3 regions of the Synechococcus sp. YX-04-1 genome follow, and region 3 is predicted to be linked to each of the others. Evidence: predicted binding sites of a transcription regulator. Region 3 holds the regulator's gene; each other region holds the start of a gene.
The links. The regulator NtcA, encoded in region 3, controls nitrogen genes in cyanobacteria. The targets are predictions, from matches to a motif close to GTANCNNNNGNTAC.
Positions count from the first base shown of each region.

Region 1: a site for NtcA is predicted at 5,559-5,572, ahead of Q3Y53_RS05015 (DUF4278 domain-containing protein). Genes of this name have one in related genera too.
Region 2: a site for NtcA is predicted at 6,041-6,054, ahead of Q3Y53_RS13115 (DUF4278 domain-containing protein). Genes of this name have one in related genera too.

Region 1 is NZ_JAUONZ010000002.1:299,972-310,090, forward strand. Features, by position in the region: gene Q3Y53_RS04975 (1-acyl-sn-glycerol-3-phosphate acyltransferase) at 1-922, shown strand, start outside; gene Q3Y53_RS04980 (metal ABC transporter ATP-binding protein) at 923-1,678, opposite strand; gene Q3Y53_RS04985 (metal ABC transporter substrate-binding protein) at 1,678-2,646, opposite strand; gene nth (endonuclease III) at 2,745-3,398, shown strand; gene Q3Y53_RS04995 (2Fe-2S iron-sulfur cluster-binding protein) at 3,399-3,683, opposite strand; gene Q3Y53_RS05000 (DUF1651 domain-containing protein) at 4,090-4,338, shown strand; gene Q3Y53_RS05005 (hypothetical protein) at 4,519-4,782, shown strand; gene Q3Y53_RS05010 (nucleoside kinase) at 4,910-5,509, opposite strand; gene Q3Y53_RS05015 (DUF4278 domain-containing protein) at 5,670-5,912, shown strand; gene Q3Y53_RS05020 (serine hydrolase) at 5,975-7,360, shown strand; gene Q3Y53_RS05025 (hypothetical protein) at 7,376-7,501, opposite strand; gene Q3Y53_RS05030 (hypothetical protein) at 7,588-7,779, opposite strand; gene Q3Y53_RS05035 (hypothetical protein) at 7,877-8,128, shown strand; gene Q3Y53_RS05040 (hypothetical protein) at 8,344-8,604, shown strand; gene Q3Y53_RS05045 (hypothetical protein) at 8,617-8,985, opposite strand; gene Q3Y53_RS05050 (DUF393 domain-containing protein) at 8,985-9,371, shown strand; gene Q3Y53_RS05055 (hypothetical protein) at 9,520-9,741, shown strand; gene Q3Y53_RS05060 (hypothetical protein) at 9,726-10,019, opposite strand.
Region 2 is NZ_JAUONZ010000002.1:346,123-356,241, reverse strand. Features, by position in the region: gene Q3Y53_RS05430 (glycosyl hydrolase family 57) at 1-1,072, opposite strand, end outside; gene Q3Y53_RS05425 (hypothetical protein) at 1,086-1,427, opposite strand; gene Q3Y53_RS05420 (phenylpyruvate tautomerase MIF-related protein) at 1,586-1,924, shown strand; gene Q3Y53_RS05415 (hypothetical protein) at 2,007-2,171, shown strand; gene Q3Y53_RS05410 (hypothetical protein) at 2,307-2,471, opposite strand; gene Q3Y53_RS05405 (hypothetical protein) at 2,777-2,932, opposite strand; gene Q3Y53_RS05400 (hypothetical protein) at 3,061-3,360, shown strand; gene Q3Y53_RS05395 (hypothetical protein) at 3,545-3,754, shown strand; gene Q3Y53_RS05390 (hypothetical protein) at 3,863-4,075, shown strand; gene Q3Y53_RS05385 (SDR family oxidoreductase) at 4,132-4,797, shown strand; gene Q3Y53_RS05380 (J domain-containing protein) at 4,813-5,598, shown strand; gene Q3Y53_RS13115 (DUF4278 domain-containing protein) at 5,850-5,954, opposite strand; gene Q3Y53_RS05375 (hypothetical protein) at 6,446-6,637, shown strand; gene Q3Y53_RS05370 (ParA family protein) at 6,647-7,294, shown strand; gene Q3Y53_RS05365 (hypothetical protein) at 7,652-7,804, shown strand; gene Q3Y53_RS05360 (hypothetical protein) at 7,797-8,006, shown strand; gene Q3Y53_RS05355 (FAD-dependent oxidoreductase) at 8,061-9,695, shown strand; gene Q3Y53_RS05350 (hypothetical protein) at 9,698-9,880, opposite strand.
Region 3 is NZ_JAUONZ010000001.1:28,900-39,018, forward strand. Features, by position in the region: gene glmM (phosphoglucosamine mutase) at 1-827, opposite strand, end outside; partial or broken gene Q3Y53_RS00180 (transglycosylase SLT domain-containing protein) at 1,539-2,852, shown strand; gene Q3Y53_RS00185 (hypothetical protein) at 2,943-3,446, opposite strand; gene Q3Y53_RS00190 (thioredoxin domain-containing protein) at 3,510-4,085, shown strand; gene thyX (FAD-dependent thymidylate synthase) at 4,130-4,852, shown strand; gene dcd (dCTP deaminase) at 4,865-5,458, opposite strand; gene Q3Y53_RS00205 (cob(I)yrinic acid a,c-diamide adenosyltransferase) at 5,458-6,057, opposite strand; gene rph (ribonuclease PH) at 6,203-6,946, shown strand; gene ntcA (global nitrogen regulator NtcA) at 7,005-7,721, shown strand; gene Q3Y53_RS00220 (DUF3084 domain-containing protein) at 7,749-8,900, shown strand; gene Q3Y53_RS00225 (resolvase) at 8,897-9,337, shown strand; gene Q3Y53_RS00230 (DUF3146 family protein) at 9,321-9,578, opposite strand; gene pth (aminoacyl-tRNA hydrolase) at 9,578-10,119, opposite strand, start outside.

The sequences.
Region 1 (10,119 bases), on a different contig from region 3:
TGGGGCTCTGAGCCGGGGGCGCTACCCGCTGGTGGTGGCACCGGAAGGAGCCACCAACAACCTCTCCGGCGAGATGGCGCCATTGGAACCGGGGGTGGCCCAACTTGCGTTCTGGGCCGCTGAAGATCTGGAGAAAGCCAACGACGTGCGACCACTGGACGTGTTGCCGATTGGCATTCACTACAGCTGGAGACAACACAACTGGGAGGCCCTCGATGCGCGGTTGACTGCCCTGGAGCGCCATCTCGGCATTTCCAACGACGACGCCGACCCAGAGCATGCCGAGGCGAGCAGGCGGGACCGGCTGATCCAGGTCGGCATGAATCTGCTCAAAGCGCTTGAGCAGCTCGAGCGGCTGAAGCCCGATCCAGATCAGACCTTCGGCGAACGGATTGGTGCCTATCGCCTGCATGGCCTTGCCAAAGCCGAAGCCCATTTCGCCTTGCGTGCCGTCGGCAATCTGCAAGAGCGTTGCCGTCGGATCGAGCAGGCCGCCTGGGATCGGATCTACAGGGAAGGTGTTGATCAGCTCTCACCCCTGGAGCGGAGCCTGGCGGACTGGGAGGCACGGGAAGCTGACCTCCAACTCACCCGCATGCGACTCGTGGAGCATTTCACCAGCGTGAGTGGTCACTACATCAGCGATCAACCCGACTTTGACCGCTTTGCTGAGATGTTGCTGCTGGTGGAGGAGGCGATCGGCTGGATCGAAGACAAGCCCTGGAAGGGTGAGCCCAGCCTTGGACCACAACGGGTGGAACTGCGTCTTGGACGTGCTTTGGCCGTGCGGCCTCGACTGAACCAGTACCGCAGTAACCGACGCGAGGCGATGCATCTGTTCATGCAAGACCTGGAGCAGGCTCTCGCTGCCCTGATGCCTGACGCTTGTCGAACAACAACGACTGAAGCTGGAAGGTCCTAATCAGAACGTCTCCTCCGGGGAGCTGTTGCCCGTGAGCAGATCGGGCGGCACGCCGCCGAAGGTCATGGCCAGGTTCTCGGGAGTGAACACCTCCGAGGTTTCCCCATAGGCGAGCACGGTCTTATTGATCAGAACCACCAGATCGCAAAAATCACGGACGTGACCCAGGTCGTGAGTGGAGATCAGGATCGTGCGGCCCTCATCGCGGAACTGAAGAAACAGCTGGGCCATCAGCTGCTCGGTGCGCACATCAACCCCGTTGAAGGGTTCATCCAGCAGCAGCACATCAGCACGCTGGGCGATCGCCCGGGCCAGGAACGTGCGCTTGCGCTGACCACCCGAGAGGGTGCTGAGGGGACGATCGGCCAGCTCCAGCAGATCGACGCGCGTCAACGCGTCCCGTACAGCCACACGGTCCGAGCTTCGGGGAATCCGCAACGGATTCATCGCGCCGTAGCGACCCATCATCACCACATCTCTGACCGAAACAGGGAACTGGGCATCCACCCCGTCGCTCTGGGGCACGTAGGCCACAGCCTGATGACGCTGTGCTTCGGCCACGCTGCTGCCGTTAATCCTGATTCTGCCGCGTGAGGGACGAACAAACCCAGTGAGGGCCTTAAAAAACGTCGATTTGCCGGCACCATTCATGCCCACCAAACCGCAGATGCAACCCGCTGGAAGGTGCAGGCTGGCGTCGTACAGGGCAACGGTGCCGTTGTAGTCCACACAGAGCTGGTCGGCCTGAATGCGCATCAGCGGTTGCTCTCGGAAAAGTCCAGGCCCTTGCGGATCAGACCCACATTGTGCCGCTGCAGTTCCAACAGGGTGGGTGCGGGCCCATCCGGAGACGACAGGGAATCCACGTAAAAGGTTCCGCCGAATCGGGCCCCAGCTGCCGCTGCCACCTCCCGTTGGGCTTTATCGCTCACGGTGCTTTCACAAAAAATGGCTGGCACCTGCCGCTCTCGCACCGTATCGATCAACCGTGCCATGCGTTTGGGTGTGATCTCGCTTTCAGCATTCACCGGCCAGAGATAGGCCTCCTCCAGCCCGTAATCGGTTGCCAGATAGGTGAAGGCCCCCTCACAACTCACCAGCAGCCGTTGCTGGGCAGGCAGTGCAGCAATCGCCGCGCGCAGCTCATCATCGAGGGTCTGGAGCTTGGCTTTGTAAGCCGACGCATTGGCGGCATAAACCGCGGCACCGCCTGGATCGAGTTGCGTAAAAGCCCGCTCGAGATGGTCCACATAAACCATCGTGCGCTGGGGGGACATCCAGGCATGGGGATTGGGCTTGCCGGAATAGGCATCCTCCGTGATCAGGAGAGGGTCCATCCCCTCCGAAAGGGTGATGGTGGGCACATCCCCCGCTGCAGCGGTGAATCGCTGGGCCCACAACTCCAGCCCCAACCCGTTCTCAACAATCAGATCCGCTTTGCTGGCGCGCTCGATGTCACTGGGAGTGGGTTGGTAACCGTGGATCTCGGCACCGGGCTTGACGATCGAAGCCACCTGCAACCGATCACCCGCCACATTGCTGGCTAGATCAGCCAAGACCGTGAAGGTGGTAAGCACCTGCGGGCGGGAATCCGTGGTGACGTCCTGATCTCGACTGCGGCAGGAGGCCAGCAGCACAGCCACCACAACAAACAGCACTGCCGCCGAACGGTTCCAGTTCAACAGTGGCAATGCGGGCTGAATCGTCTTGATCGAGGATCGCATCAATGGCTCCTAAAACAGTCTCGGCAACGGCCGGGAAACGTTGCAACGAAGCGATGCAATCGCCGAAGCGCCAAGATCACTCCACCCACTGAAAGCCCGTGCGCAGGTCAGAGCGGGTGGAGGTAATCCTGCAGCGCCTCCACGAGCAGTACCCGGAAACACCGATCCCCCTGGATCACAGTGATCCGTTCACCCTGCTGATCGCTGTTCTGTTGAGTGCCCAATGCACCGACAAGAAGGTGAATGAGGTGACTCCGGCGCTGTTTGCCGCCGGGCCAACACCCGCCGCCATGGCAGCACTCGAGGAGGAGCAGATCCTCGCTTTCATCCGGCAGCTCGGGCTGGCCAAAACCAAGGCCAGAAACGTCCGCCGCCTTGCCCAGATTCTGGTGACGGCCTACGACGGCGATGTTCCCCGGAGCTTTGAGGAGCTCGAAGCCTTACCGGGCGTGGGGCACAAAACAGCCAGCGTGGTGATGGCCCAGGCCTTCGGCGTGCCCGCCTTCCCCGTCGACACCCACATCCACCGGCTGGCCCAGCGCTGGGGATTGAGCGATGGCAGCAATGTGGCGCGCACGGAACAAGACCTCAAGCGTCTCTTCCCCAAGGAGCACTGGAACAAGCTGCACCTGCAGATCATCTTCTGGGGCCGTGAGTTCTGCACAGCACGGGGGTGCGACGGAACGGTCTGCCCCATGTGCCGTGAGCTTTATCCGAAACGGCGGCGTCCGGTGATCACCCACAAGCCTTGATTAAGACAAGTGCTCTTCAGCGTTGGCCTTGATCACACAATCAGAGGTTGGATAGCTCACACAAAGGAGGGCAAACCCCTGCCCCATCTGGTCATCATCGAGAAAACTCTGATCGGTCTGATCCACCGAGCCACTCACCAGGCGGCCGGCGCAGGTGGAACAGGCTCCGGCTCGGCAGGAATAAGGAAGATCGACACCGGCTTCCTCTGCTGCATCGAGGATATAGACGTCATCAGGGCACGAAAAGCTGGCACCACCCTCGATGTTGATGTTGAAAGAGGCCATGACTCAGAAGGTCCTGAGGGGTTGGTAGCTGGATCAGACCATCGGTGCCAAGGCAGCTGGACCTGAGAGGTCCACCCTTGATTTTTTTTGGGGGGGGAGGCGCAGGCGAGGGAACCTGCGCTCGTTCAACTCCCCGAAGCGTTGGCAGTGATGCTCGCGCCACCCGAATCATCACTCGAATGAGAACAGCTCTTACTAAGCAGTAATGCCTAAAAGCGTGCGAATCGATACCCGCCAAAGCGCCAGCGTCATGGACAGTGCAACGGGAAAGCAGTGGTGCTTTCCATGCGTCACGGAGAGGGTGGGCTGAGGGGCCTGCTCTTTTTTTTGACTTGAGCTTGAGGCAGGAGGCCACTTGACCGCCAATGCTCGCCATTGCTAGTACTGATGTACTTGCAGGATAGACATGGGAGAGGGCTGGCTGATTGACAGTGACGGCCGCTGGATCTGGCGATTCCATCGCGATCAGAAGGGATGGATCAACGAGCCAAAGGTTTTCATCGACAGAGGCCGTCGCCTGCCTGATGGCCCTCCTCTTCTGAAGGAACGGCGACACTTGAGAAAGGCCGAAGCAGAACAACTCTGGGCGTCATTACAGACCCAAGGATGGAAGCGCCTTGCGTCCCCGGCCTGGGGCGACGCGGTTGAACTGTGAGACGAACCGCTGGTGCCAACCACGAGGCTGTCCATCAGCAATCCCACCGCACCCATCGTGTAGGCATCTTGGTGATGTGAGGAAAAACGCCTCACAGGGTGGAAACAAGGACACACTCCTGCGAGTCGTTTTGGAACCCCTGCCTTTGGCGGGGGTTTCTTTTTGTCTGGAAGGAAGCCCATGGAATCCGTCATCAACGAAATCGAGTTCGACTTCGAGCAGACCGTCAGCATCCGAACTGATGTGAAGCTGAGCAAGGACGACGTGAAGCAGATCGTCTCAGAAGCTCCAGCGGAAACACTGGAAGAGATCGTTTACCAAAGCCTGGTGACCGATGAGTTGTACCTGAGAGCAAGGGCTAAGGAGATCGCAATCAAACTGAAGCAAGACGACCTTGAAGTGAGAAGGATCGAGTATTGGGACGACGAAGGAAACAGGGTCTGACAGTCGCACCTGGTCATCAACCCTTTTGGCGAAGGCGAGCCGAACTCAGCCTTTGGCAATGACATTCATCAGAGGTCTTGTTTGCTTCAGTGGAAGAGACGCTTACGGCTGCCTCCCCCACCCGCGATCATTCGATTCTGCTGAGAACAGGCTCCAGATCGTAGTCATAGCCTTGAACAATGACGTCTGCGCGTTGCTTCAAAGGGTGAATGAAGCGTCGCTCACCAGGCAGCATTTCACCCAGCATCTGGCGAATCACATACAGAGCTGACCGCTGCCTTTCGCGTACATCACGCCAGAGACGCCTGACCAGCCTCTGCAGAAGAGGGGTTTCGATGTACACGACTAGCGAGATCGGCACAGCCTCCAGCAAATGTTGCGGCCCATAGGATCCTTCCACCAGAACCAGGTCGTATGGCTGATTCAATGACCTGGAGCCAACCTTGCGGCTGCGCATGTCGTAGCTGCGCAGGGAGCCCAGCTGCCGGTAGCGAACAGCGTTGAGCTGCAGCCGCAGCTGATCCGCGTCAATGGCATCCACCGTGTCGAAGCCATAGCGAGAGCTCGGGAGCCAACCACTGCGGTAGTAGTCATCACAGGCGATCAGCAGTGGATGTCGTCCCCTGGCACGCAGTTGCTCGGCGAGATGTGCCGCAAAGGTTGTCTTGCCAGCTGCAGACGGCCCGCAGATGCACACCAGAGGGACTGCCCCAGACAAGCGTCGCATTCATCAAGCCCCATGCTGCCAACGAGACCCAAGCGAAGCAGAAAAAACAGTAGCCGTTGATACAAATTAGAGCTAAGGTGTGATCACGTTGAGCCTCTTCAACAGGCAGCAGTCAGATCCACGCCAGGCAACGGGGGCGTGGACACCGCGCAAGAGAAAGATGAACACCCTTCAACTGATCAAGGCACGGACTGTGCGCAATCAGGCCATCGAAACGGCCAGAACACAGATGGCACGGGCCTACCGCCACCAAGACCACACCGACCGGGTGCACACCCCGGTGGGAACCAAGACCAAAGTGCTGCGCTATCGCGGCGTTGCCTACGAAGCGATCGACCCACAACAGCACCCAAGCGGTGGGCGGGAACTGCGTTACCGCGGCGTCAGCTACGACGTGTACTGAGGCCAAATTTCCATTCATGATTGAAGCGGGGACATTCCCCGCTTTTTTCATGGCCGTTGAGGGTGACAAAGCAGCAGTGGCGCATTGTGGTGATCTCAACTGCGGCAGTGGCCTTCAGCATCACAGCAGGCCTGGAACCTCCGCTGCGAAACCTGGTCACCTTCGCCAAGGCGGGGACGAGTTTCATTGCCAAACAGCTCTGCAGCGGCGTGCTGATGGCTGGGATGGATCCAGACCAGATGCTGAAAGAGGACCTGGCCGCCGGCCAGGGGATGATCCACACCCAGATCGAGCCAAGCGCTGGTCGCGTTAAAGCGAGCTCCCTGTTCGGGCTGATTCGCGCTGAAGCCGTGCAGAACGGTGAACGGGGCTGTACATGGCGCATCAACGGCCAACCAACGCCCCGAGCACTCAGCCAAAACAAGCCCGGCTCCGGGAATTCCAAGCCCATTGGAGACCCCTGGCCCCTGATCGCCACAGCCCAGCCAGAGCCACCTGAAATCGATCACCAAGCGCTGAACAGGGCTCTCGATCGCGCCTTTCAGGAGAACGATCCGCTCCTACCAAAACGAACCCGAGCTGTGGTTGTGGTGCAGGACGGCTGGGTGATTGCCGAGCGCTACGCCAAGAGCATTCCGCCCGACATGCCACTGATTGGCTGGTCGATGAGCAAAAGCATCACCCATGCCCTGATCGGACGAGCCATCCACACAGGGCTTCTGGATCCAGACAAGCCGCCGAAGGTGTCCGAATGGAGTGATCCGCAGGATCCACGCCAAAAGATCAGCCTGGATCAGCTGCTGCGAATGAACAGCGGACTGGCCTTCGAGGAATCGACGGGAGCACTGAACTCGGATCTGGTGCGGATGCTGACCCAGGAAGCCGACATGGCAGGGTTCGCCGCCAGCAAATCACTGAGCAAAAAACCGGGGAAAAAGTGGAACTATTCATCCGGAACCACAAACATCCTCAGCCGGATCCTGAGGCACGCCATCGATGACGATCAGCACTACTGGAGCTTTCCCTCACAGGCGTTGTTCGGGCCTCTTGGGATGACAACTGCTGTTCTCGAGAGCGACAACAGTGGAACTTTGGTGGGCTCATCCCTGGCTTGGGCCAGCGGACGCGATTGGGCCCGGTTTGGCCAGCTTTACCTGGATCATGGCAGCTGGAACGGCAAACAACTTTTGCCCGCGAACTGGGTTCAGCAGGCTCGAACGGCGTCGCGGGGATCAAAGCAGGCCTACGGAGCGCACTGGTGGCTCAGCCGGCGAAAATCGAGGCCTGATCTGCCCAAAGACAGCTTCTCAGCGGAGGGCTACCAGGGACAATTGCTGCTGGTGGCTCCATCCCAGCGCGCGGTGATTGTGCGTCTGGGACAGACACCCAAAAAGCCAGGTTTTGATGCCAATGCTTTCGGGGCTGATGTTCTCTCAGCCCTTCGATGAAGCGAACGCCAAAACTCAGTTCTTATCGCCGCCCTTGGGAACAAAAGCCTGGGATGCTGCGACGAGAAGACCGGTGATGAGCAGGGCCGGAAGAATCACAGTCGGACCGCCTTGAGCTGTCTGGGAGGCGAATAACAGCATGGTCTGGCAACAAAAACCACTGCTCACCCTGGCAGAACAGGGGGCAAACAGCGATTTCTGCAAACGTTTGTCGTAGAGACCAAGGCTCAGCAGATCACAACGGGAAAGAGGAAGAGTTCTCCCTGCACCGCATCACAAACTCGAGCTGCAGCGGGCGGCCTGGCACGAGGCTTCGCCACGGCTGAGGCCTTCGCCGGGAACGCCTTGCGCGGACGGATCAAGGAATGACGCATCCACTCGTCAGCACAGAAGGGGGCGTAAGGGGAACTCGCAGACATGCGCTTTAGAGCAGTACATCTGTTTTAGTGCGCATGTACTACAGCGTCAACCCTGGGTCTCCCCGCAACAATCAGAGGCCCTTCCGCCCCTCCGCAGATGACGCAACAGGACGACGCCATCGCCAGCCGCTTGAGCCGGATGGAGACGCGGCTAGCCAGGATCGAAGAGCTTCTGCTCAGCGCAAGGGATGGCGAAGAGCAAAACCCCATGGCCACGCAACAGCAGTGCTACGAGGCATGGATCCACTATCTGAACAACACGCCTGAAGCCGTCGAAGCTCACCTCACTGCCCACGAGATGGCCGCTCTAAAAGCCTCCATCAACGCCCAGATACCAGTCGATTCGTAGAGTTATTCACAGCTTTTCCACAGGGGTTAAGCACGCGATCCTGACGACTACAGCGGTTTCGGCAATCGGCGTGGAAAACAAACTTCAGAGGCTCACCAGTCCCAGGCGAATCCTCCAGTTCATTGACAAGAATGCTGTGCTGGCGATTGATTTCAAGGAACCAATGGATCTGTGATTCTGATAACGCATCAAGCCCAAACGCAGCGCTCTCTGACGTGAGCGAAGCAAAGAATCCTCAGGGAAAGCCTCAGGCCACCGATTCGCCAGAGGAATCGTTTAAAGAACTGTGGAAAAACAAAAGATTTTGTTGCGAACACTGCAGACAGCCGGGGAACGTCCATTTCCGGGTCAGCACCACCCGACTCGCCGACTGGATTCTGGTGTGCGAAACCTGCTGGCCGAACTTTCGAGAACAAGCTGGTTATCGCTACGGAGGAACCCGCAAGGCCAACCGCCGCAACCCAAAACGGCGGTAACAGGACTCAGGCTCAGGTCGGTACGCATTGATGGTGAATCACGCTGCCACGGCGTTCCCAGAATTCCGGCGCTGAAGCATCAACAACACGCCACCACCAACGGCCATCGGTGTAGCTGGGCTCACCTGCATTGTTGGTGCGCGGAAGTTGCAACTCCACATCGCGCCAACGCAGCAGAATTCCATCTCCAGGCAGGGTTCCCTCCAACGTGTTGGGAATGCCCTCAGGCAGACCGGTTAGGTCGACGGCTCCTCGCGTGATTTCAACACTGAGCCGATCCCCATCGCAGATCCAATCGGCCCATGTCGGCTGGGGCGCCACCAACAACCAACAGAGCAACAACAACGCCAGACCCAAGCCCTTCGCGACAGAATTCAGCAATGCTGTTAACCCTCATCTACGACGGCGGGTGCCCATTCTGTCGGGATTTCGCCCTACGCAGTGAGCTCAAGGCGGGCGTTCCCAACCTGCGCATTGTTGACGGGCGAACCGATCACAAGATCCGTCGCGAGCTCAATGCCCTCGGACTGCCTCTGAGCAACGGCGCAATTTTGATCGAAGGGGAGCAGAAGTGGCATGGCAGTGAAGCCATTGCAGAACTCAGCCGACGCATGAAACCCAGTGATCCCCTGTTGAGGGTGCTGGCCAAGCTGTTCGGAGACAACCAACGTTCAGCACTCGCCTATCCCGCCCTGTTGGCAGCCCGGCGTCTGGCGCTCGCCACACGCGGCCTGAGCGTTGACCCGGATCAAGCTCCATCAGGTTGACGCAATGAGCCAAAACACGGGTGGCATTAATAGTTCGCTTTGAACTACCGTCGAGACAATCCTAAAGATTCTCTTAAGCATCGATCTCGATCCCTTTGTTCCTGACGCGCTGAGTCATCAGCAACTCAACGCTTTACTCAAAGCGGCGATGGACACATCCGCCGTTCCTGAAGGGCAGCTCAGCGATGACGAACTGCTTCGAGCAGCACTGAGTGCATGGGCCGACCAAACCCAGGAGTTGCTGCGTTGGATTGAAGGGCAGGGTGATGCAGTGAGCGACACCCGGTCACCCAAACAGGTGATGGCGCTGGGAAGTTTTCGCACCCATCTGGTGATGGGCCTCAAAGCACTGCGCTATTCCGAGGGCTGAGCCCTCTGAAGCTCCCGACGAGCATCACAACATTCCTCGAGAACTGAAAGAAACTGTTCCGGCTCCGGTTGATCATCAAGATCAAAGCGGGTGGCAGTGGTCACCGTGAAGTTGATCCAGGTCTCAACTTCAGGGCCACCGGATGCCATCACGAGGTCGTAGCAGGCTTGAAAATCTGAATCCGGTGCAAGATCACGCGCGGCATTGATGACGGCATACAGCTGATCCAAACCTTCCGTTTGAGCTTCAGCAAAGACGCCACGAATGCGAGCCAACATCAGCAAGCACGCTCAAGTTCAACTACAGAAGCTTCTGCTTTCAGATTGGAAGCTTCGTCTGCAAGCTCAAGCAGTTCTGCATTGAGCTCCAACAGCATCA
Region 2 (10,119 bases), on a different contig from region 3:
GTTGCTGTACCGCCTGGATGGTGGGGAACTGATCGGGATTCACTCCGATGCGCTCTAGGGCTTCGATGTATTCACTGCCGTTGATGGCCACGGTGCCGTTGGGGTTGTCACGGATGTGGCGGTTGGCCTGCCGGAAGGCTTCAGGGAATTCATTCATCATCACCCCACCGTTTTCTCCATCGGCAATTTGGCTCACCAGTGATGGCACCTCGACGTCATCCAAGCGTTGCCGTTCGCAACCCAATGCCTCGTAATAAGGCTGCATCTGGCCTACAAGTTTGGTGTCAGATCCCTGGGTTTTGATCAGCGCAGTGATGCTGATCTCCTCGCCTTGGCTGTTCCTGGCAAGAAGCCGATTCGGCACAAAGCATTGGCTGCGCCGCAGTTGACTGCCGTCCATGCATTCAACGCTGTGCTCTTGAACCAGGAGCCACTGATACCCCGCTTCTTTGAGGGCTTTGACGAATTCGAACAGGGTGTCGGGATGGTTGGGTAGCGCCATCTCCGGTGGAGAGAAACCCTTGACCCGTTCCAGTGCAGCGCTGCCAAAACAGGCCACGAACTGTTGTTGCCAGGCGCTGATTTGCAGTTTCAGGTCTGGGATGGGTGTGGATGGAGCTACGGCATGGCTCCAGAAAGTTCCAAGCCACTCCACGTGCCTCTGCATCAAAGGATCACAGGCGAGGTAGTGGAGTGCATCGCCAATGTCGTGACGCCCCATCTGCTCGATCCCCCAGAGCAGATTGCCCGAGTAGTCGAGCATGATTCTTGGGCTGCAGCCCTCGTTGATCAGTTCAGGCAGCAGTTCAGCAAGACGCCGGTAGCAGTGGGCGAATGGTTCTGCGTTGTGGTTATCACCCTCATTGGGGTGATCCAGCATGTGTTGAAGATGGGAGATCAAGTTGTTGTTCACTCCCGCCGGCACCGTCGGTTGGTGCATGTGGAGAGCGCAGGCAAAGCCGGAACGCACTTGTTCAAGCTCGATCCCGCTGTTCGACCAGACCTGCCGTGGTTTGAGCATCACAGCGGCGACGTCCGCTTCTCGTCCGCTGATCGGTGGACAGCCTGTCATTGCACTCCGCTCGTTATGACCAGCCGGCGCGCGGTGTTTGGCGCAGCAAGCCTTCCCAATGATCACGCCAAGTGTGCTGATCGCCAATGCCGGCCAACAGTTCAACCTCAGCAGGTGCCTGACTCAAACAATTCCTCCAGCGGGTGATGTCTTCGGCTTGATCAAGCCAAGTGCTCAGCACGTCGTGGCGAATTGCCTCGCCATCCCATTGGTTCTGGTCGGCCATGTTTTGCGACCAGTGCATCAATTCATCCAGGCTGAGTGGCCTGAAGCCTTGGATTGCCAGGCCGGTAATCTGCTCGAGTTCATAGCGACGCAGAACGTCTCCGAGGCCAAAAAAGTGAAGAATGATCATTGAGCTGATCACTTTTGTGTGCAATTTATGAGCCTTTCTCTGTTCGAATTGTTCAGGTTGATGGTCTTTGCTTTTGGAAATATTTCAATTTGATCAACAGCTAGGTCTTGGCACTCATAGCTTGAGAGTGCCAAGCTTCTGCCAGCATTCTTGAGCCGATGCCTCTGATCAATGTGCGCACGTCGCTGCCAGCGTTGAAGGATGGATCAGCGTTATTGCAGGCCCTTTCGTCCGAGTTGGCCAACCAGACGGGCAAGCCGGAGGCCTACGTGATGACGCTCCTGGAGACAGGCGTGCCGATGACCTTCGCCGGCAGCCTCGAGCCCTGTGCCTATGTGGAGGTGAAGTCGATCGGTGCCCTGCGTCCGCCTGCGATGACAGCTGCGTTCTGTGAGCTGATTCAGGCACGCACCGGAATTCCTGCCAACCGGGTGTACATCGGTTTTGAGGATGTGCAGGCGAGCTGTTGGGGGTGGAACGGCACCACCTTTGGGTAACAACAGCTGCCAACAGCACGTAACAAGCCAAGTCACGCCCTCGATCATCTTGCTTAGCGTTTTCCCAGCACGGATGATTTCTGTGAGTGAATCCTTCGGTGGTCTGCCCAACAAGGAGTTGGGTTCTGGTGTGTCGCAGTGGTGGCGTGAGCGGGTCCAGCACCTGATTGATTGCGGTCGTGCTGAAGATGCCCGCTGCCTTTACCTGGAGTTCGGGGAAGACAGTGCAGGAACTCTGAATTTCTAAAAACGCCCAATAAAAAAGGAGGGTTCCCTAGGCCCTCCCGGAGTCGACGCATTACCCCTCACCGGGGTGCGCCAATTGTTACGTGCTGAACACTCAAGTGCTGTAAGTGTTGATACTTATTCCTGGCCTCAGCAATCAACTTAGGGATTGTTCCTGGCGCCGCAGGATTTCATAGGCCTGCCAAAGACCTTCAACGTCAGAGCACACCGCATGGCGACTGCAGACGCGGTAGCGGCCCTGGCCGATGGCATCAATGGTTGTGCCCTTGGACGTGGCGCAGATGCGACTGATGCTCTCCATGGGTATCGCTCAGTGGATCAAGGATCTACAGCCGCAAGGGGGCGGCTTGCACATTTGATTTGCAGTTCTAAATCTCTTTGGTGGGAGAAAAGATCCATGGCTAAAGGTTCACCGCCACAAAAAAACCGGGGCTGGCCCGGTTTTTGTTCAGATTTGCACCGGCGTTTCAAACGCTCAGGCTTTAGAAGGCTTGGTGGTGAGTGCAGCAGACATGGCGGAAGCCAGGAGCACGCATCCGGCGACGGCGAGGAAACCCATGGATCAAGGGGGAGGGAATTACAAAGGCATCATTCCCACAGCTGGCGTCAGCTTTTGTTGCTGTTGGCACGGAATTCGGAAGAGCCTTGCTTTTGGCCGTTCTCGGTCGTTTTCAGAGGCATCTCCTGGCGGTCGAGACATGATGAACACAGCAATTTCCCCTTGTTGCGCCAGTAAGCCGCCATCGAGCGTTCGATGCGCATGGAGCATCCCTCACAGCGAAATAACGGCATCGGCGGCTTCGCGAGGATGCTCTTCTAACGCAACGGTGCGGCTGAACAGGTGTTCTCTGTGACGATGGGTGCGCTTCTTCGCTCGCCCAAGCCTTGTGATGCAGGCCTTGCGTTTTTTGCTGCTCACCCTGATGGCGCCTGTGGCTTCTGCCTCAACGGCCTTTCAGCCCTTGGATCGGGTGGAGAGTTGGTTGATCGAGCGACGTTTGGACGAAAACCAGGATCCGATCTGCCGTGCGTCTGTGCCAGGACCTGGCACCTGGTTCTCGGCACGGGTTCATCTGGATGCGGATGATGTGATGGTGGTGCCTGCCGGGCTGCAGCGGCCGGACGAGACGAGGCTGGAAGCTGTGCGTGATGCGCTCCGTCGCTGTCGCGCCAGTCTTCTTTATCTGTAGTGGATAAAGCTTTGTGGCTTGGCCCGCTGCTGATCTGAAATCGGGCTATGAAATCAGGGTCGGCAGTTGCAAAATCGTCGACTCCTCACACCACCCGAGCCTCCGCAAATCGCGGGGGCTTTTTTTTGATTGATCCCGAACAGCACCTTTTGATTTTGTGCTCAGCAAATGGTTTGCGGTTGTGATGTTTTTAACTGCTTTATCTCTGATGTATTGCATCGAGAGGCTTGATACGGGAGGTCAGTGGATCCAGGAGATCTGCTTCAAAACGGAGTTCAAAGCCTTTGTGAACGCCCGCACCAAATCACGCGCCACTTTGAAGACCTATCGCGTGGTGCATGCCACCTGGAATCAGGTGGTCACCGTTGTGCAGGGGGCAGCTGAATCCCATTGATCAGCCTTGCTTCGGCCTTCTCGGGCCGTTGCGATCCCGAAGACTTCAAGGCACTTCCTGGGATGCGGAAAGTTCTGAGCCATAACCAGTGGCCCAGGCGTCTTGGACATGATCCTCACGCGGTATCTCAGCAGTGAAGGTTGGGTGGAGGAGTGTTCCCATGCCAATGCTTTTGATGCCTACATCGATGCACGGCGGTGCTGCGTGCTCCGAGGCTGTCCTTACCTTCTGGTGGATTCAGAGACCGGCAGCACGGTTTCGGTGCTCACGGTGAAGCAGTGTTTGCACCAGTACGGCATCGATGGAGATTTTTTGGCGTGATTCATTCGGTGGTGTGACGCAAGAGCCGGCAGGATGGCGGTTGCTGAAACCTCCCAATGGCGACGTTTCTGGTGACCGGCGCAAACCGTGGGATCGGCTTGGAATACTGCCGCCAGCTCAAGGCCCGAGGCGATGATGTGGTGGCGGTTTGCCGGCAAGCCAGTGATGAACTGGAGGGCCTGGGGGTGAGGGTGGAATCCGGCCTTGAGTTGAGCGATAGCCAAGCCATTGATGACTTGGAGCAGCGTCTGGATGGCTTGCCCCTCGATGGCGTCATCCTCAATGCCGGGATTTTGCAGTCGATGGGCCTAATGGATTTGGATCCCGATGGCATTCGTCGACAGTTTGAGGTGAATGCCCTTGCTCCTTTGCTGCTGGCCAGGGCTTTGGTGGATCAGATGCCCAGCGGAGCCAAGTTGGTGCTGATGACTAGCCGCATGGGGTCCATCGACGACAACAGCTCGGGAGGCTCCTATGGCTATCGGATGTCGAAGGTGGCCCTCAACATGGCTGGAAAATCGTTGGCGATTGATCTGGAACCGCGGGGCATCGCTGTGGCGATTTTGCATCCCGGATTGGTGCGCACCCGCATGATTCGTTTCAATCCCAGCGGGATTCCGCCCGAGCAGTCGGTGAAGGGGCTGTTGGCCCGGATTGATGGCTTGACGCTGGCCACCAGCGGCAGCTTCTGGCATGCCAATGGTGAGTTGTTGCCGTGGTGAGACGGGAGACATGCTTTGGGATTTGATCCGCGTCATTGGTCAGGCGGACGCCCTGAACAACGGGTCACCAGCAATGTTGAGGCGTTGCTGGCGGAGAACGACGCCTTACGCCGCGAGCTGTCGCGGCTTAACCGTGAGTTGGAGCGACTGCAACGTCAGCAACGCCAACGCATTCGTACGGAACCCAGATCCCATCGCCCTTGGAGCGAGCCATCGGCGCAAGCTCAACCGCGCATCAGCAGCCAACAGGTGCGGGTATGGGGGCAGGCCCTCGCCCAGCAGTCAGGATGGACGGCACTGCGTCAGAGCGGGTTGGAGGTCTTGGTTGATCAGCTCAACCGCAGTAGTTTCCCTGCCCACTTAACTCTTGATCAGCGACTGGACCGACTGGTTCCTGGCCTGGGAACAGATCTCATTGCAGCGGTGGGAGCCAAACCAAACAAGCAAACAACGGCAGTTTTGGCGGCGTTTGCGTTGTTTGGAGTTCGCGCCAGTGAATGGCTGGATGAGGATCCACGGCGGGTGGTGGAGCAGCTGCGTCAGCGCCAGGACCGATCAGGTTCCAGAAGGCAGGGTCGCCGCACCCGAACGGATCAACGTCAAACGGATCGTCAGGACGATGGCGATGCCCGTGATCCACGCCGTGCAGCTTTAAGGGTGTTGGGCTTGGACGCCAATGCGTCTCTGGCGGAGATCAAGCAGGCGCATCGAAAACTGGTGAAGCAGCATCATCCCGATCTCGGTGGTTCGGCGGAAGCTTTTCGACGCGTCAATGAGGCCTACCAGTCGTTGGTTCAATAACGCGTTGGTTCGATAGCGCAGCCCTGATCGTTTTGATGGGTGTTGTCCGATGATTTGAGGCAGTAATCAGGTCGCGTTGATGCCGGTCGAAGTTGGGGTGGTGCTGATTGGTGCTGGATTTGCCGTGGGTGTGTCCCTCGCCGTCGCGGTTTGGTTTGAACGTTGGAAGGCAAAGCAGCCAGATCCTGAAGGCGAATGAGCCATAAAAAAAAGCCCCGCCGAGGCGGGGCTTGAAAGAGGTTGTGCTGTTGTCAGCGGGATACTTTCTGACCGCGATAAACAAGAACAGGACGCTGGGCGTTGGATGCGGCAGCGTTGTTCTGGTTGTACTTCTGGCCGCGATAGGTCAGGGTCATGATGAGTTCCTCGAAGCAAGCTCAGGTCCCCGTTCCATGGCCTGAATCGAACTGCGCCTCGCCGAAGACGAGGTGAACGTGAATGCGTAGCAGTTGCTACAGATCCTTTATAGGAGTGCTGCAAGCCCACGTGTCGTTCGTGCTGTTACAGAACAAGAATTTTGTTCGGCTCAGGCCTTCAAAGGCTTCAAGCACGTTTGGGAGGTGTATGCACCGGACGCGGCTTGAGTTCTGGTGTTTTTTGAGTCATTACGGCTGAAGGAGAATTGAACCGATTCTGTCGCCGCTTGACTGGTGGAAATGATGGATCGGCTACCGATCTCGAGGCTCAAGCTCTGAACCTTCTGGCCCGGACTCAAAGCTTCCATTAATTCGTTGTTCTGCTGAACAGTTCGTCTGCGATTGGGTGATCTTTGATGCTTACTCAGTGTGAAGCTAATGGCGCCCATAGACGCCATCCGTACGGTGAGTGCAGATCAGTTTTGGCGGTCATGAACAGCGCTCAGAGCAAGGATGATTGGGTGAAGGCTCAGCAGCACAAGTTCCATAAACCTATTGATGTGGACACCTTGATGTGGGTGCGCAATCGCTTGATGCGTTTGGAAGTGGAGGCCCGTTGGGCCGACCGCATTTGTGTGTTTGAAGAGTTCTTCCCGAATGACGCGATCATTCCGCGCATTTAAACCTCCGCCATGTTTTTGACTGTCTTTGGCCAGAAGGGTGGTGTGGCAAAAACCTGCACCAGCATTCATTTGGCTTGTGTCTGGGCCCAGCAGGGTCTGTCGGTGTGTGTTGTTGATGCGGACCGCAATCGCTCAGCAACCGCTTATGCCGCCCGGGGGATGCTTCCGTTTGAGGTGGTGCCGGTGGAGGCTGCAGCGAAAGCCACCCGCCACGCCCAGGTGATCATCACCGACGGGCAGGCCAGCAGCCACGAGGATGAACTCAAAAATCTTTCGGCGGGAGCAGATCTTGTTTTGCTGCCAACCACGCCGCAGGCGAGATCAGTGGAGCTCACCGTTGAACTCTCTTCAATCCTCAGACAGATGGACACCATGCATGCCGCGTTGTTGGTGAAGGTGGACAGCCGAAAACAACGGGTTGCGCAGGAAGCACGCCAGATTTTGGAGGGTTTTGATGTGGATGTGATGCAGGCGGAAATCCCCTTGTTAGCGGCGTTTGAAAAAGCTGAGGTGGAGGGTGTATGCGTATCGAATGCTGTGGATGATCGTGGTCGTGCCGATCTGCGGCGCATGGGGGGCTGGGCGGCCTATCGCCAGGCAGCTGTTCAGATCCGTGATCGCTTGACGGCAGCAATGCCTGACGCGATTAGTGCTTGATCAAGAAACACCTCACTTCCGGCGTCGGTCGCCAATCAGACAGATCTTCTGCGCTTCATCCGTAATCCTGGTTACAGCTGATTGAAGGTTGATGGGACGCAGTTCTTGGTTGAAAAATCCCACCCGTTGTTCAGCAGCATCCACCTGGCAGCCCCAATCTCAATCTGCTCTTTCTGGCCAGGTCACGGCGAAGCCCTCCACCGCGGCTGTTCTGCTCAAGAAGCCAAGCGTCTCCAATAAAGCCGCATGATCGAAGCGGTTGTGATGCTTGCCATCGGTTTGTCGATGGCCGGCATGGTTCTTGGCAATCTGAACAACGACCAGTCCGTTTAAGTTCAAAAGCGGTTGCTGCTTTGGATGATGCCCTTGCTTGCCTTCATGCTCGGGCAGCTTGAGATCAGCAATCTCACAGCGGCCTTCCTCGTCCTGGTTGCGGTTGTCTTTGTGGGCAGCTTCGCTGTGGTGTCGTTGCAGACCGGTGAGCTGATCAAACCACCCAAAAATGACTGACACGTTTGAGTTGAATGGTCGGCAGATCGTTCTGAAAGCATCCAGTGACCGTGTCGTCGCTGAACGGGTGATGCGTCACATTCAACGGCGCATTGATGAAGACGACTGGCGGCCTTACCGCTCCCAAACTGATGCCTTGCGGGCATGGGCCCGTCTCGGTGGCATTCGGGTCCAAGTGCTTGAGGCTCTGAACTTGCTCTGATTGAGCACTAGAGCTTCATGATGCATTGATCATTCACGGAACTTTCAAAGGGTGATGCCTGAGCAACCCAAGGCCATGAACGCTGAGGCCTCCCATGTGGTGGTGATCGGCGCTGGCTGGGCCGGCTGGGGTGCAGCCAAAGCTCTCTGTGAAGCAGGCGTTTGCGTCACCCTGATCGATGGGATGTCGGATCCCACGGGGAGGACGGCGATGCGCACCGCCACTGGCAAACCCTTTGAAGCCGGCACCCGGGGCTTTTGGAGGGATTACCCCAACATCAATGCGCTGACAGATGAGCTTGGGCTCACTGATGTGTTCACTGAATTCACCACCAGCGCCTTCTGGTCCCCCGCCGGTCTGGAGGCCACTGCGCCGGTGTTCGGTGATGGGCTGCAGCTCCCCAGCCCCCTGGGGCAGGCCATGGCGACGATCAAGAATTTCAAGCGCCTGCCTGTTGCCGATCGCTTCAGCATTGCCGGCCTACTGGTGGCCATGCTTGATCTGAATCGAAACGAGGCGACATTCCGGCGTTACGACGCCATCGATGCGTTGACCCTGTTCCGCCAACTGGGAATCAGTGAGCGGATGATCGACGAGTTTTTGCGTCCGATTCTTCTGGTGGGGCTGTTCAAGCCACCGGAGGAATTATCGGCAGCCGTCACCATGGAACTGCTCTACTACTACGCCCTGGCGCATCAAGACTCCTTTGATGTGCGGTGGATGCGTTCCGGCAGCATCGCCGAGCAGTTGATCGCTCCCCTGGCTGAACGCTTGCTGGACTCTGGCCTGCTCACTGTCTTGGCAGGAACGTTGGCTACGCGCCTCAATCTTGATCACTCCAGTGAAGCGACCCAGTCGGTGGAGGTCCGCTCCCAAGCAACTGGACGCTCCAGCGTTATCGATGACGTTGATGCGGTTGTGCTGGCGGTAGGTGCCAAGGGCATGAATTCCCTGATGGCACAGTCGCCGGGCTGCAGGGATGTGCTGCCGGAGCTGGTGGCCGCTGGCAGCTTGGGCGCGATCGATGTGGTGTCGGTGCGGTTGTGGATGGATCGCTACGTAGCGGTCGCCGACCCCGCCAATGTCTTCTCGCGCTTTGGCGCCTTGCAGGGTGCTGGCGCCACTTTTTTCATGCTGGACCAGCTGCAGAACGCGGATCAAGATGCACTCTGGGGTGGTGGTGAGCCCCAGGGCTCCGTGGTGGCCAGCGACTTCTACAACGCCACGGCGATCGCAGCGCTGAGTGATCAAGAGATTGTCGAAACCCTGCTGGATGAGCTGTTGCCCGAGGCGGTGCCGGGCTTTCGGTTCGCCCAGGTGCTGGAGTTTGAAGTGCGGCGTTACCCGGGCTCTGTGTCGTTGTTCTCCCCCGGGAGTTTCAACCAACGGCCGCCGCTGAAAACAGCACTTCCGTCGGTGGTCTGCGCTGGCGATTGGGTGCGGATGGGCGAACGCGAGCATGGTGCCAAGGGGCTGTGCCAGGAACGGGCCTACGTCTGCGGTCTTGAGGCGGCCAATGCCCTGCTACGCAGTGGGCTGGTGAGGGGGGCGAATGCATCGCCCCGTCATGAGCATCCGGTGCGTCCGATCCGTCCCGAAGAGCCCCAGGTGCTTTTGGGCCGGGCCCTCAACAAGCTCGTGATGGATCCCTTGGAGGCTTTGGGACTCCGTTGGCCTTGGTTGGCCTGAGCTCAGAAATTAAGGTGGCCTGAGAGCCAGAGTTCCTGCCAAGACCCCGCGGCTGAGGCATTCAGCGCCATCAAGATCGTCACGCTGATGCCGCCCAGGGTTAGCCCCACCCCCATCATGATGAGGGCGGTCAGTCCTTCCGCTTCGGTGAGCGGTTGCTTTTCGAGAAAGCGACGCTTGGCCATGGCTGCTGATCCGATGCACCCGTTCTGCATCGGCCCAAGGGCACTTGGCAACTGGCCGTATCACTCATTCATGCAGAGCTGCGGGGGATGCCTCAGCGTTGCTTAGGTTGCTGGCCTGCGCTTGACGCTGCCCCGATGGGTTTCATCATGCAGCCATGACTGGTTTGATCTGTGGCATGACCGCCCTGTGGCTCCACGCCTGGTGGTGTTGCAGAACAACCAATTCGCCTGCAGTCAAA
Region 3 (10,119 bases):
AGGAAAAGCACATGGTCCCCATCGATGATGCGACCGCGGCCATCCACCGCCAGCATTCGGTCAGCATCACCGTCAAAGGCAAAGCCCATCGCCGCGCCGCGCTCGATCACAGCCCGCTGCAGCGGTTCCAGATGGGTTGATCCGCAAGCCACGTTGATGCGGGAGCCATCGGGTTCCCCATGGAGCACGGTGAGATCAGCCCCCAAGGCACGGAAGGCATCGGCACCACAGGCTGTCGCTGATCCCCAGCAAAGGTCCAAAACGATGGGGACGCCATCCAGTCGCCGTTCAGCCACCGATTGCTGCAATACCTCCCTGTAGCCATCCAGGAGGTCGGCGCTGGAGCGCGCCACACCGCAGCGGAACGCTCCTTGCTCAACCATGGACGTCTGCCCCTTCAGACCGGCTTCCACCTGGGCCTGACGTGGAGCGCTGAGTTTGGCGCCGTCGGCCCCAAACACTTTGATGCCGTTGTCTGCAGGGGGGTTGTGGCTCGCAGACACCATCAGGCCACCAGCCGCCCCCAGCTGGCGGATCAACAAAGGAACCGCCGGCGTCGGACAAAGACCAAGCGTCCACACATCGCGACCGGCCGCCGTCAAACCGGCCGTCAGGGCAGACACCACCATGCTGCCGCTGGTCCGGGAGTCCATCCCGATCAGAACAGGGCCTTCCGCCTGCAGAACCCGGCCAACCCAATAGCCCACCTGAAGACACAAGGCTGGGGTGAGAACGGTGCCGGCGAGCCCACGGATCCCATCGGTTCCAAACCCTGGCGCAGCGTCACCGAGAGCGGGGCCGATCGGAGAACACGCCTTTTGAACCATGGGTCTCAATCGTGGACAGCACCATAGGAAGCACCTCTGACGCTGATTCCCAGGGACGTGACAGGTGCAACTCTGCCCTCCACGGCCCTCAGCTGATCAAAGGCTCGCCAACTGTCTTTGGAGCATCAGAATGCGACCAGCTCCAGGTTGGGTGTGCAGGCAGGGCCGCGAATCGGAACGCTGCTGCTGCTGTCGGTTGCTGGTCTGAGTGGCTTGGCTGCATGGGGCGGGCAGCAACTGCTGAACAAGCAGCATCAGCGCCTCACACCTCAGCTCTCACAGGCAAAGCTGTGGCAGCACTACCGCTGGGCCATCGATCCGCAGACCCGTCGCGAAGCCGCCTTGTTGATGGTGGCCAGGGATGGGGCGCCGGAACTGCTCCATGGCCAAGGCTGGGGGCGCGATCCGATGGCAGCCGTGGTGCTCGAACGGGCAGCCCTCACCGCCGCCGCACAAGGCAAGACATCGGAAGCCGCTCAGACCTGGCAGCTCCTGTTGGATCGCTTTCCCGAAGCACCCGGCTCCGCCTGGGCTCGGTTGGCGCTTGGCAACAACAACCCCATCCTTCATCGGCAGCTGCTCCAGCAGCAACCCGCCCACCCAGCAGCACTGACCTTGGCGGCTGGGGATGGGTACGAAGCGCTGGAGAACCATCGAGGCGCCCTGCACCTGGCCCATTGGAATGCGCGCCGAGCCGGCGCCCTGGAGCTGATGCTTGACGCCTGCCAAGCCACAGGGGCGCAGGCACCGCAGCCCGAACAACGCCAAACCTTGGCGCAGGCACTTGCAAAACGAGGCCATGCCGAAACCGCACTGACCTGCCTTCGGGAGCTCGATGCTGCCCCCGAGACCCAGCTGGCCATCGGTCGTTCACGGCTGCTGCATGGCAACCCTGAAGCGGGCACTGCTCAACTGCTGACGCTGGCGCAGACCCATCCAAACCACCCCGCCAGCCTTGAAGCGGCGCGGATCTTGAGCGAACCGCTCTATCCCGAGCCTGGTGTACTGGATGCTCTACCGGCTGCCCTTGAGGAGCGCTCAGCCGCTGTGACCGCGGCCCGCGTGCGACTCGCCGGCGGCGATGGAGCGGATGCCGCCCTAAGCCGCTGGCCCAACGACCCCGACATCTGGCAACTCCAATGGGACCTGGCCCGCGAGGCGTTTCTCGCTGGGGATTGGAATCGTGCCCGCGACCTGCTGGAACGCCGCCACGAGGATGGCCCCCTGCCTCCTCCGTTGGAGGCGCGGCGGCTGTTCTGGCTTGGGCGCAGCCATCAGGAACTCGGTGATGTGGCAGAGGCGGAACGCACCTGGCGCCGCCTGATCAGGGCCTTCCCAGGGGGCTACTACCGATGGCACGCCATGGAGCAGCTGGGCATCGCCGAACCCCTGGATTTGCGATCCCCAGACCCGCAGCAAGAGTCACCAACCTGGCAACCGCTCAACAGCCATCACAGCCTAGTGAACGAGCTCTGGCGCCTGGGCCAGGTGCACGCCGCCTGGGAGGCCTGGCAGGCCCTGGGAGATCCTGCAAGCCCGCCGCCACCCGAGGAACGTCTCGCAGAAGGCAGGCTGCGCCTGGCCGTCGGGGACACCTGGATGGGACTGGATCAGCTCTGGTGGCTCAGCCTCCGCTGGCGTGATCCCAGCTGCCACCAACGCCGTCTTCTCCATCGCAGCCAATTCCCTCACCTCTTCGAAGCTGAGATACAGACAGCGGCCAAGCAAGAAAGCCTTCAAGCCAATCTGCTGCGAGCGATCGCCAAACAGGAATCACGCTTCGCACCTGGAGTCGTCTCTCCCGCCGGGGCCGTTGGCGTGATGCAATTGCTGCCTTCCACGGCCACAGAGATGGCTGGCGCACCCACCAGCACGCCAATGCTGAAGGATCCCGCCAAAAACTTCAAACTGGGCGCGCGGTACCTCAACCAATTGCTGGAGCGATGGGAGAACGACCCCTTTCGCAGCATTGCCAGCTACAACGCCGGGCCAGGTGCCGTGGCGGCTTGGAAGCAACCCACGGATGCAGACGACTCCGCGCTCTGGGTGGAACGCATTCCCTACCCGGAAACGCGCTTCTACACCAAGAAAGTGTTCGATAATCTGCTCGGCTACCTAGGCGGCAACCAATCCTTCTGCGAAGAGGCTGACGCTGGGGTGCGGCAAGAGCGTGCCGGCGACGATGCCAGAGATCACGACCAAACTCATCAAAACCAGGCAGATCCCAGCAGCGGGAAGAACGCCGATGCGAATGAGATCGAGCCTGGCCAACAACAAGGCTGAAGCCAGGATGAGCACGTCGGTGAGCACATTGAGCTTCAACAGGTAGATGCCACCAGTGATCACCACCAGCAGCGTGACCACCAACGTCATCACCCGGCTTGATGCCATGAGCAACGACACCTGTCTCAACAGCAGATCCGGCATTGTGCAGAACACGACAACCACCTGGGTCTGCAGCAGCACAAAACACCAGAACCAGACCGCACTCACGTCGTAGAGAGACGTGAAGGTGGGCTGAACAATCTGCCAATGGTTGCCGAGCACAACTGCAACCAGAAACAGCACCGTCAGCAACGGCGCTCGAACCGGAAGGCTCAGCAGTCGCAGAATTGGCATGGATGCAAGTTAGCGGCGGCCTTTCGAAGGAGCTGCCAGAGTGACCGCTGCGGTTGAAGTGCGATGACAGGCACCCCGGAGTCTTCGCCCCTGGGCACGGCACAGCGATGGGTGCTGGTGCTGATCGCGGTGGCTCTGGCTTTTGGCTTGGTCATCCTGCGCGGCGGCATTCAGAGCGAAAGCCCGATGGAGCAGCTGGCGAGACGATCCCTCGACCCGCAAACGGCGTTAACCAATGGACGCCCAACGCTGATCGAGTTCTACGCCGATTGGTGCCAGGTCTGCAGGGAGATGGCGCCCTCGATGCTGGAGTTGGAAAAGAAATCGCGGGATCGACTCGATGTAGTTCTGGTGAACGTCGACAACCCCCGTTGGCAAGATCTCGTTGATCGCTACGACGTCAACGGCATCCCTCAGCTGAATCTGTTTAACGCTGAAGGAGAGCCGAGGGGGAGATCTCTTGGTCTGCGCAGCCCTGAGGAACTCCAGCTGCTCACCACAGCACTGCTTGAGAATCAGCCGCTGCCGGCTCTGCCAGGCGTCGGCAACGTCAGCCAGCTGCCAGCCTCCACCTCCGCTGACAACACATTGGCTGGAGCGTCGAGCCAATCCACGGCCGGGCCCCGCAGCCATGGTTGACACGCCTCGCCATGATCACCACAACTCGTCACTCTGACGCTCCCATGGACCGCTTTCGGGTCGATCTGATCGCAGCTACGCCGAACCCGCAGCAATGCGTGTACGCCGCCATGCATCAGGACTACAGCGAAGGGTTCGTGGCCGGAGATCGTGCCAACTGGCCCGATGAGCAGCGAGCTGGAGAGATCTGTGTGAAACGTCTGCTATCTGGAGAACGCGGCCACTACGGCCCGATGGAGCATGCGCAGATCGTTCTGAACGTGGGCTGGTTCCCACACTCGGTGATGCAGCAGGCCCGCACCCACCGGGTGGGGGTGAGCTTCGATGTGCAATCGATGCGTTACACCGGTGAACGCATCTGCCGTGCAGCGGATGGAGCCCTGGACCTGGAAGAGGTGTTTTATCTGCGGCCTGTCGGCGAGTACAGCGATCGGCAGGGCAAGAAATACGCCTACACCGAAGCGCTACGCCAACAGGACCTCGATCTGTGCCGAAGCGCCGCCGAGCGCTACAGGGATCTGCTCAAGGCCGGCTTCTCCGAAGAGCATGCCCGCGGCATCCTTCCCTTCGACTACCGCCAGCACTTTGTGGTGAGCTTCAGCCTGCGGGCGTTCCTGCACTTCATGGATCTGCGGGCCAAGCTTGATGCCCAGTTAGAGATCCGCCAGCTCTGCGATCTGATGTGGCCCCACATGGTGGAGTGGGCCCCTGAATTCGCAGCCTGGTACGAAAAAAGCAGGCTGCACCGTGCTCGTTTAGCTCCCTAATTCAAGAGAGATCTAAACCTTGGCCAGCGTCACCCGTTCCGGTTGGTGCTGGTACTTACCTTGTCGATCGCTGTAGGTGGTTGAGCAGGGATCACCCTCGAAAAACAGCAGCTGACAGATGCCTTCATCGGCATAGATGCGGCAGTCAGCGCCGGAACTGTTGCTGAATTCAAGGGTGAGGTGACCCTCCCAGCTCGCTTCAGCAGGGGTGGTGTTCACGATGATTCCAAGGCGGGCGTAGGTGCTCTTGCCCAAACAGATCACCGTGATGTTGGGGGGAACCCGCAGCTTCTCCAACGCCACACCGAGGCCGTAGGAATGCGCCGGAAGAATGAAGTAGCGCCCGTCTTCATCCTCATGAAGGGGGGTGGGCTCGAGGTTGGCCGGGTTGAACCGCTTGGGGTTCATCACCGTGCCCGGAACATGCCGGAAGATCAGAAATTCCTGAGGAGACAGGCGCAGGTCGTAGCCGTAGGACGAACAACCGAAACTCAGCACCGGTCGCAGCTTCTGCTCCGGCTCGAGGTGACGGACCAACCCGCTCTGGAATGGCTCGATCATTCCCTGACCGGCCTGTTCAGTGATCCAGCGATCGCACTTGAGCATCAGAAACCTCGGCGCAACTCCGTGACTTGATCTGCCATCTCCACCACACCGGCGGGGATTGCAGGTCCAGTGATGATCACATCCATCGAAGCGGGCCGCTGCTCGAGGGCTTCAATCACGTCCGCTTCATCCAGGTATCCGAAGGCCACTGCAAGACCGATTTCATCCAAGACCAGCTGGTCGAGATCTCCCTGGATCAGATGCTGGCGGCAGATGGACCAAACAGCAGCCACCGCCTCAGCGCCACCGGGATGCCCCGGCGAGGAGAGGCAGAGGGGCACTTCCGGCCGCAGCCAAACAAGGCCTCCACAGAGCTGCACCCGTCCTGCAGGTCCCTGCTGAACGCCCCCTTTGAGGAACTGACTGATCAGAACACGACTGCCCAAGCCGGCAGCACGCATGGCTTGACTCAGAACATTGGCGAAACTGCCTCGGTAGGGCGCTGTATGCACTTGCAGCTGCCCTTCTGGAGCCACCAGATGTAGGGGTGGCGGGTCAGAGACAGAAGGTAAGGGCCTGAGGCCCGCCCGCTGCAAAGCCTGCTGATCCCGATCCAGGGAGTTCTGGAAGGCTTGGGGGTCGGCGAGGCTTGTGGTCATCGCGGAAGCATCTGTCCGGGCGATCCCGGCGAGACCTTGAATCTAGCGGCGAGATCACATTCCACAAGAGGATTGACACCACCCATGGTGTTTGGACAGGGCGAGACCCAACCGCCTGCGAGGCTTGACGAACTGCACACCACCGATGAGCCAATCCCTTGAACACCGCACTGATGGCCGTCGCCCGCAGCAGTTGCGACCGTTCTCGGTGACCTGGAATCCCATGGGGTTCGCCTTGAGCTCCCTTGTGGTTCACACCGGTCGAACCGCTGTGCTCTGCAGCGTCTGCTTGGAGGACAAGGTTCCCCGCTGGCGTAAGGGAGAAGGGTTGGGATGGCTCAGCGCCGAATACCGTCTGCTGCCCGGCTCCACCCCACAGCGGCAATCACGGGAGCTAATGAAACTCTCGGGTCGCACCCAGGAGATTCAGCGGTTGATCGGCCGCAGCCTGCGCGCCGTGATCGACATGGAGCGCCTTGGTGAGCGCACCTTGCTGATCGACTGCGACGTGATCCAAGCGGACGCCGGCACCAGGACGGCCTCGATCACCGGGGCTTGGCTTGCCCTGGACCAGGCCTGCCGATCACTGGTGGAACAAGGAGTCCTGGAGCAATCGCCCCTGGTCGACCAGGTGGCGGCCGTGTCCGTCGGCTTGGTGGATGGCCAGGCCTTGCTGGATCTGGACTACAGCGAAGACAGCCGAGCTGAGGTGGACCTGAATGTTGTGCAGGCCGGCGATGGACGTCTGTTGGAAATCCAGGGAACTGCTGAGGGAGCGCCCTTCAGCCGCAACCAACTCAATGAGCTGCTGGATTTAGCGGAGCCGGGAGTGTCATCCCTGATGCAGGCGCAACGCCAGGCCTTCAACGAGCACAGCAGCGTTACGTAATAACCGCTACATGGCGGCCACCGCCAGCTCCGTAACTTCGCCTCACCAGGGGGTTGTCATGACCAGTAGCCGAGGTTTCAGCCGATACGCCCCGCAGATGGTGGCTCCAGCTCCCAGCGCAGAGCCGGCCAACCGTTCTCTCCTGGAGATCATCCGGGATCTCGATGGCGCCAGCAGTGAACTGGTTGACCGCAACAAGACCATCTTCTTCCCCGGAGATCCCGCAGAACGGGTGTATCTGATCCGCCGGGGAGCCGTGCGCCTGTCCCGCGTTTACGAGTCGGGTGAAGAAATCACCGTGGCCCTGCTTCGCGAGAACAGCCTCTTCGGAGTGCTGTCCCTGCTGACCGGTCAAAGGTCCGATCGGTTCTACCACGCTGTGGCCTTCACCCGGGTCGAAATGGTGACGGCACCGGCGACCTCCGTGAAGGCCGCCATCGAAGCAGACACCAGCGTTGGCCTGCGCTTGCTGCAGGGTCTCTCCAGCCGAATTCTGCAGACCGAAACGATGATTGAAACCCTGACCCACAGGGACATGTCATCCCGGCTGGTGAGCTTCCTGCTCGTGCTGTGCAGGGATTTCGGCGTGGCAGATGAGCTGGGCATCACCATCGACCTACGCCTGTCCCATCAAGCCATCGCCGAAGCAATTGGCTCAACACGGGTCACAATCACGCGTCTGCTGGGAGACTTGCGTCAATCCGGTCTGGTTCAGATTGACCGCAAGAAAATCACCGTTCTGGATCCAATCGCTCTGGCCAAACGCTTCAGCTAAGCCGGCCATCGACCGACGGGTGCAGCCATGAGCGGCTGGGCACTGATCCTGGTTCTGCTGGTGCTCGGGGGCGTGCTGTCGACCCTGGGCGACCGTTTGGGCAGCCGCGTCGGCAAAGCGCGACTCAGTTTGTTCAGGATGCGCCCAAGGCGCACCGCCGTTTTGATCACGGTGCTGACCGGCAGCCTGATCAGCGCACTCTCGCTTGGCCTGATGCTGTTGGTGAGCCGGCAGTTGCGGGTGGGCCTGTTTGAACTGGATGCCCTGCAGGAGAAACTCCAGGACAGCCGGCAACAGCTGGAGGCAGCCGAGCGGGAACGGGACAAGACCCAAACGGAAACCAAGCGGATCGCCACTGAGCTCAAGCAATCGCAGCAACGGGCCAACACCCTGCGCCTTGAACTGGCTCCTCTTCAGAAAGAGCGGGCCCAACTCGAAGCTGAACGTGAACGCCTCAGCCAGGACATCGCCTCCCGCGATGCGGACATCCAGCGGACGGAAGCCGAACTCAACAGCGTTCGCAGCCGCATCCGTGCCGGTGAGCAGGAACTCAAGGAACTGGAACGCAATCTGGTCGCCCTGAGGCGTGGATCGGTGGTGATCAGCAGCGGACAGACCTTGGCGAGAGCAACGGTTCGACTCGATGCCCCAGACCAGGCGAAACAGGCTGTGGACAGGCTGTTGCAGGAGGCCAATCTCAACGCCTACGGGAAAGTGCGGCCTGGCGAAGCCCCCGAACGCCAGTTGATCCGCGTTCCGCGCAGCGATGTTGAACGCCTGCAAAGCATCATCCGCAAACCGGAGACCTGGGTGATCTCGCTGCGCTCCGCCACCAATGTGCTGCGGGGTGAAACAGCGGTGTACGCCTTCCCCGAGGTGCGTCCCAACCGGCCAGTGGCCCAACGCGGAGACGTGCTGGCCACCACCACACTGCCACCGGATGAACGCACGCCAGAGGGCATTCGCACACGACTGAACCTTCTCTTGGCCTCGGCCTATGCCGAGGTGCAGCGGAGAGGATCGCTGAGCGAGGGCCTTCAGTTCGATGGATCAGCCCTCTCCCAACTGGCCCAGACCCTGATGGAAGGACCCAGCCAAAGCGTTGGATTGGAAGTGATTTCCGCAGGGGTCAGCAACAGCGCCGATCCTGTCGTCGTCACAATTCAGCCATCCCCATGAAACGGGTGGCCGTTCTCGATCCAGGCCGCTGCAAATGTGGTCTTGTGCTGGCTGATCTTCAGCTCGGCCTCGTGCGCGAAGGGCATGTGCTGGACCCGGACGCTGTGGAACCCTGGCTGGAGAAGTGGAATCACGACCAAGCTCTCGACCGCATCCTGATCGGCGACGGCACGGGCAGCCGAGCCTGGATCAAGCAACTGGAATGGCTGGGCAATCTCACCGTGATTCCTGAACAGGGAACAACCCTGAGGGCAAGACAGCGTTACTGGACGTTGTGGCCGGCTCGAGGTTGGCGACGAATGCTGCCGGCAGGACTGCGCATTCCACCGGTGGATCTGGATGCCGTGGCCGCTTTGGTGATGCTCGAGGAGCACCTGCAGTGCCGCCTGAAATGGCCGGTGCCTGCTCCCACGTTCTCGCTCAGAACCTGGCCCTAACCATGAAGGTGTAGTCACCCCCCGGTTCCAGCCTGTAATCAGAACGCACCAGAAACCGCCGAAGGGCATCCTCAATCAGGGCTCGTCCCAAGGACGGCTCCACCATCAGTTCGCCGCGGTCAAAGGCCCAGGAGAACTGCCACTCGAAGCCTCCAGCCGAGACTTCACCCTCCACGCACTTGGCTTGAAAACACTGGCGGAGCACCCGCAAATGGGCCGTTGTCGCCGGGAGAGCCGGCATCAGTCGACTGGCTCCAGGTCATAGCGAAAACCGTTGATCCAGGTTCCAGCACGCTCAAAGCTCTGGCGCTGAAGACGTTGAATCCCGTCCAGAACAGCATCAAGAACAGCGCAGACACAAGGTTGCTCCACCTTGCTGAACGGGCCAAGAACATGGGACACCGTTCGAGCGCGACGCTCAGCAGGATTCTCAGCTGGTGCACCAATGCCGATCCGCAGCCTGGGAAACGCCTGAGTCCCGAGATGTTGAATGGTGCTGCGCAAGCCGTTGTGGCCACCGGCGCTGCCCTGGGCCCGCAATCGCAAACGACCGAGCGGAAGATCCATGTCGTCCACCAGCACCAGCAGTTGGTGGGGCTCCAGCCCGAACCAATCAAGGGCAGCACGAATCGCGCGTCCACTGTCATTCATGTAGGTCTGGGGCATCAGTAAGCGCAACCGCTGCTCACCCACCCCTGTATCTGCTGCAAGACCATGCAACTTGGCTTGCTGACGAAAACTGAATCCAGAGCGCTCACCCAAAAGCTCTAGGGCCATGAAGC